Flammeovirga agarivorans: one gene and its partner. The protein of the gene in region 2 binds, or shares a complex with, the protein of the main gene of each other region. Links are inferred from orthologs where the notes say so. Each region holds a gene or a part of one and is shown on either strand. Other genes may lie near its edges.

Region 1 (3,175 bases), on a different replicon or contig from region 2:
CCTAAAATAAAGAAGATACATAAGTAAGTTAAAGATTCGTACAATTGTGCTGGATGACGTGGAGTCATAGGATCTTCAACATATGCTCTTTCAAAGATAAATGCCCAAGGTACATCCGTTGCTTTACCGATAATCTCAGAGTTCATCAGGTTACCAAAACGAATAAAACAACCCGCTAATGCTACTGGAATTACAATTCTATCCAGTATCCATAACCAAGGTTGATCAGGTCGGTTTTTAGCATAAAAATACAATGCGACGATAATACCAATCGCACCACCATGACTGGCTAAACCACCTTTCCAGATTTGAATAATTTCTATAGGGTGGGTTAAATAATAATCAGGTTGATAGAAAAATACATGGCCAAGTCTTGCTCCGATTATTGTAGCGGCTACCATGTAAATTAAAATTGCGTCTGCATCAGACTCAGGTCTATTTTCTCTAACAAAAATTTTGGCCATAATCCATGTGCCAATGAAAAATCCTAGTGAGAAAAGTAAACCATACCATCTCACAGGTAAAATACCTGGGAGGATCTCAGGATTGACATCCCAGTTTATGTATGCTAGTAGTGATTCCATACTACAAATATGTAAAAGCATTTATAAACAAAAAAGCCTTTTGATATGTAATCAAAAGGCAATTTTAAAATCAGTGAAGATGTATCGTATTACATTTACTTTTTATCAAGCAAAGAGGTATCACTGATCATATATTTTTCAGTTCCATTTTCTCCAATAGACAAATGTAAAATGCCCTCAGATCTCAGTTCTTCCAATTTTTTCTTTGCTGCTTTTGCAGAAGATTTGGTTTTAAGGCAGAGTGCCGCAACACTTATCCCGTCCTCATATTGGCTTGCTAAACTAATAACGTTGGCGTCGTTTAGTTCAGGTGTCGAAGTGTGGTCTGGAGAATTTAATTTATTCTTTTTTGCATTAATACTTAAATAAGAGCCTAGACCAATCGCTATAGCAAATGAAAATAGGACAATAAAAATGCTCATTAGTTCTTACTTTTCTGATCCTGTAAATTTTAATCGAGGATTAGGAGATGTATTTAAAGCTTCGAAATCTTTTCCTTCGTATTGATAGTGGGCAGCCATAGCAATCATAGCAGCATTATCAGTACAATGTTCAAATTCAGGGATAAAAACATTCCACCCTCTCTTTTTTCCTTCCTCTAATATAGTATTTCTTAGTGATGAATTTGCAGAAACACCACCGGCAATACCAATTTCTTTAATATTTAAATCCTTAGAAGCTTTAATCAATTTCTTCATAAGAATTTTAATAAGAGTGTATTGAATACTAGCACAGAGATCTGCCATATTATCTTTCACAAAGTTTTCATCCTTCTGAGATTCCTTTCTAAGGAAGTTCAAGAATGCCGTTTTAATTCCACTGAAAGAGAAATTATACTCTGGAATATTTACATTAGGGAATTCATATTTTAGCGGGTCACCCTCTTTCGCATATTTATCAATCAATGGACCACCAGGATAATCTAATCCCATGATTTTGGCTGTTTTATCAAAAGCCTCACCAACAGCATCATCTATTGTTTCACCTACAATTTCCATATTTAGAGGAGAGTGAACTACAACCAATTGAGTATGGCCTCCACTCACTGTTAAACATAAAAATGGGAAGTTCGGTTTTGGATCATCAATAAAATGAGCAAGAATGTGTGCTTGCATATGGTTTACTCCAATCAATGGAATATCAAGTGCCATAGCCATACCTTTAGCAAATGAAGTACCTACCAGTAATGCTCCAAGAAGACCAGGTCCTTTAGTAAAAGCAACAGCATCAAGGTCCTTTTTCTCAACACCTGCATCATCTAAAGCAGCACTGACAACAGGAAGAATATTTTTTTGATGTGCTCTAGAAGCCAATTCAGGAACTACACCACCATATTTTTGGTGTACTTCTTGTGTAGATACTATATTACTAAGTACAGTACCATTTTTGACTACTGATGCTGATGTTTCATCACAAGATGATTCTATAGCTAGGATTGTTCCGCTCATTCTATTTAACTTTGCTTTGAAAGGCAAAATTACTATTATAGTTTTGAACACCCTAACAATTTTCTCACACATTAACTGACATTGAAAACTATTTTGAAATAACTATGAGTGCACACAAAAAAACAGAAGAGCTCTACGCACAATATATAGCTACTAATAATGTTGACATTTCAAGAGAACATTTTCAGACACTATTTACTTATTTCCCATGTTTATTGATTGTTGCCTCTGATGGGGTAGTCGATGAAGAAGAATGGGTCTTTGTAAAGTATTTGTCAAAATTTATGGCTGATGCTTACAAAAGCTCTTTAACAAAACCTGAGTTGGATAGTCTCCAAAAAACATATTTTCAGGAGCTTGAATACTTAGTGAAATCTCTAGATAAGTGGAAAGAACCATTTTTGGATACTTTACATAGTTATCTGGAGGAAAACGATGATGAAAAAGAAGATATCTTGGATATCCTTCATTTGTTTGCTGAAGCTTCTGATGGAGTTTGTGATGATGAAGAAGAAGCAATTGAAGAATTGACAGAAAGATTAAATTTAGAATAAAAGAAAAAAGCCTTGATCGTAACATTAACGATCAAGGCTTTTTTATAAATGAAAATTAGATTACTGTTTCACTAATGTCATTTCTTCAATTAAACGAGGGCAGTTACCAAATTTATCCACAACAAATAAAACATAGCGGATATCAACAATAATGTTTCTACATTTCACTGGGTCAAACATTAAGTCTGACATTGTAGATTCCCAAGTTCTATCAAAGTTGATACCGATGAGTTGTCCTTCCGCATTAATTACTGGAGAACCAGAGTTGCCGCCAGTAGTATGGTTCGAACCTGTAATACAAACGATCATTTTTCCATCTTCTCCATACTGCCCATAGTCTTTTGATTTGTAAAGATCCATAAGCTTTTGAGGAACATAGAACTCATGTGTCATTGGTACATCAGTTAACCTTTTTTCCATAACACCTTCTAGAGTAGTGTAATATTTAAATTCTACACCATCACGAGGTTCAGAGCCTTCGATCTTGCCATATGTAACTCTAAGAGTAGAATTGGCATCCGACCAATATTTTTTGCTGGCTCCTTTGTTGTTAGCAACGTATTCTCTATTAGGGAAAACTTCTCTTAAT
Region 2 (3,105 bases):
ACACCTTTCCAAGTTTCAACTCTTTCATTATCCGAAAATTTTGAATGATAAATACCAAGTACATCACCAAAATATACTTTTAGTCTTCTTACTAATTGAGAGGTTAAAGCAATTTCTGGAATCATAAAAAGGGCTTGTTCTCCATTCTGGATTACCCCTTGTATTAATTGTAAATAGATTTCAGTTTTGCCACTTCCTGTCACTCCATGTAGAAGACAAACATTTTTTTCTTCTAGCCCTTTTATTGTTTTATGTAAGCATTCATTTTGTGCATCAGATAATTGTGGAGTGGGTTGCATCTTATCTGAAGCTGTTAATTCATAGCGAGGTATTTGACGTTCAAACTCTTCAAAAATGCCATTTTTTGTCATTGTACCCACAGAACTTGGAGATAATGCTCTTCCACTGTGGATAAAGTCTTTTTTTGCTACACCATGGTAGTTGCTTAAATGATCTTCATGTACAGGTACTAGCGTAAGGTATTTAAGCAACGCATCTTCTTGTTTCGCTTTCTTGCCAAGTTGTTCGAAAAGTTGATCCAAAGACTCTGGGTTTTCTGCGTATTGTTCAGTTAATCGAATACGCTTTTCCATCTTGGGCTTATACTTTTCTTTTATCTGCTCAATTAACAGAATTGCTTCTTTGGCAATAAGGTCTTTAATGGTTTTATATGGACTCTTTAGCTGGATGATATTCCCTACCTGAGTATATGGAATAGTCTGTTCCTTTTCTAAATGAGACAGTAAAGTAAACTCCCGATCATTTAGTATTTCAAGATTTTCTTGAATAATAAAATGTGGATGTAATTGTATATATGATTGACTACTGAGTTTTAACCCTGAAGGTAATGCTACATTTAATACTTCACCAATAGTACACATATAGTAATCAGCGATCCATTTCCAAAGTTTTATTTGTGATGGGTTTACACTGGGTTCTACTTCCAATACCTCTAAAATAGGTTTGGGTTCGTACTTATCAGGATGTTTATCATGAATTTCAGAAACAATACCCGTATACATTTTTCTGTTTCCAAACTCAACCAGTACCCTGTGACCAACCACTATAGCCACATCCATCATTGGTGGGATACTATAGCAGAAACTTTTTGGTATAGGAACAGGAAGAATTACTTCAGCAAACTTCATATATAATGGTATTGACTAAAAATCGTAAAGAGATAGAAAAAGTGTAATACTAATTATTACAGTCTTTTTCTTGGTGTTGTTGCTTGGAACTCTTTTAGGTATTCAGGTTCCCAGTAGGCAACATCTTTGAATTCATCTTTCTGGAAACTTTCTAGTGCCAGTTCTCCTATATATTGTGCAGAAGGAACGATGTTCTTAATAATTTTGGATGGTTTGCTAGCCAATAACTCTTGACATTTATCTGCTCCATTTCCAAAATATACTAGTCTACCAGAAATATCACTTAAACTATTTTCATCCATGATCATTGGCTGAGGGGCAAGAATCTCTTTCATATCAGCTGTAAATAATGCTGTGTAGACTTCCATTCTTCTTGCATCAATCATAGGACAAATATTATCCTCCGATTCTGCATAATAAGAAACTTGCAAGGCCATAGAAGCCAATGTACTTACTCCAATAAGTGGTATGTCTAAAGTATAGCATAATCCTTTTGCAGTAGCAGCTCCAATTCGAAGACCAGTATAAGAACCAGGTCCTTCTGAAACAGCAACAGCTTTTAAATCAGTCATTGCAATACCTGCGTTGTCAGTAATATTTTTGATCATTACAGAAAGGTATTCTGAGTGTGACTTATCAATATGCTGCTCATAATAAGACAACAATTCACCTTCTAATGTATGTAATGCTACTGAACAAACAGTAGTGGAGGTATCAATGCTTAAAATCATGGATGATTTAAGATTTAAAATTTATGATATAAGAGATCTCGACATCTCTAGGAATAGTACTGCAAAAGTAAAAATACTATTTCAGTTTGATCTTATCGGTTAACAAATAATTTGACACCCCAATACAACACGGTAAATTATAATGGAGATAGGGGGTACAAACCTTGTTTACTGATACTTATTTATTCAATAACTTTTGCATTAATAAATATAGGATCTAATGGCCATTCACCTTCAGTAGGAACAGCACAAATCTTATCTACTACATCCATTCCTTCTATTACTTCACCAAAAACAGTGTGTTGACCGTCTAAATGTGGATCGCCACCTATTGTTCTATAGATATTTTTTTGCTCCTCTGTATATTCTAGACCATTTTCCTGTTCAGATGCTTGCAAGTCGCCTTCTGTTACCTCTCTTCCTTGAACAATAAAGAAATCGAAAGGTGTAGATTGTCGAGTAGGGTTGTTTTTATAAGCTCTAGCAGCTGAAAGTGCACCTCTCTTATGAAAAAAGCGTCTTGGATCAATTTCATTTGGAACATGATACTTCCCGACCTTTCTTTTCTTTACTCTAAAATCAGGTTCGTCAGAGTCTCCACCTTGAGCAATGAAATTAGGTACAACTCTATAAAATTGAGAATCGTTAAAGTACCCTTTCTTTGTTAGCAAGATAAAAGAGGCTCTGTGTTTCCATGTTTCTTTATAAAGCTTAAGCTTAATATTACCGTATTTGGTTTCGATCAATACAATTGTTTCTTGGTTTTCAGGACCATACCAGTCCAATACTTTCATAATATTGGTGTCATCTAACTTCGGTATTGTTCTGTTGACTTTAGTTTTCTTTTCGTACTCCTGTTTAGTGTATTTATTACTATTATTTTCGTTACAAGAATATGCAATAAAACCAAGAATAAGTATGAATAATTTGAGTTTGAAATTTCTTAACATTGGCTGTCTGTATTAAAAAAGTTTACTCAAATGTATAGAATCGCAGAAAAATAACAATTCTTGAGGCGTGTATATTTTGTTTATAACGAATTTTTAGATTCTATGTAACATTGAGTTAACAGAAAACCTTTTTTAATTAACACCAAGTTTAAGATTTCTAAAATAATACAACATAGACCACTCCTACATTTGCAACGTGATTTGGTTAACACAGTTTTAGTATTTAAGAATTTAAACAAACAATGAAACAATTTTTCATTTCATTTACGCTAATTA

What was found.
Region 1: the proteins of tsaB (region 2) and tsaD are in contact, whole or in part, in a solved structure (PDB 4WQ4), measured with the Escherichia coli proteins. The link is inferred for Flammeovirga agarivorans from one-to-one orthologs.

Annotation. Positions count from the first base shown.
Region 1 is NZ_JABAIL010000002.1:726,848-730,022, reverse strand. The notes cover bases 23-2,854. They hold tsaD (tRNA (adenosine(37)-N6)-threonylcarbamoyltransferase complex transferase subunit TsaD), read right to left. Parts: upstream 2,033-2,854; coding sequence 1,013-2,032; downstream 23-1,012. Other genes in these bases: HGP29_RS07770 (S46 family peptidase), read right to left, coding at 2,647-2,854; HGP29_RS07775 (hypothetical protein), read left to right, coding at 2,137-2,586; HGP29_RS07785 (hypothetical protein), read right to left, coding at 680-1,006; lgt (prolipoprotein diacylglyceryl transferase), read right to left, coding at 23-584. In the rest of the region: more of lgt, read right to left, coding at 1-22; more of HGP29_RS07770, read right to left, coding at 2,855-3,175.
Region 2 is NZ_JABAIL010000001.1:269,205-272,309, forward strand. What follows is about bases 43-2,804. They hold tsaB (tRNA (adenosine(37)-N6)-threonylcarbamoyltransferase complex dimerization subunit type 1 TsaB), read right to left. Parts: upstream 1,880-2,804; coding sequence 1,205-1,879; downstream 43-1,204. Other genes in these bases: priA (replication restart helicase PriA), read right to left, coding at 43-1,148; HGP29_RS01195 (peptidylprolyl isomerase), read right to left, coding at 2,062-2,804. Also shown: more of priA, read right to left, coding at 1-42; more of HGP29_RS01195, read right to left, coding at 2,805-2,829; HGP29_RS01200 (TonB-dependent receptor), read left to right, coding at 3,072-3,105. UniProt on the Escherichia coli protein: Required for the formation of a threonylcarbamoyl group on adenosine at position 37 (t(6)A37) in tRNAs that read codons beginning with adenine.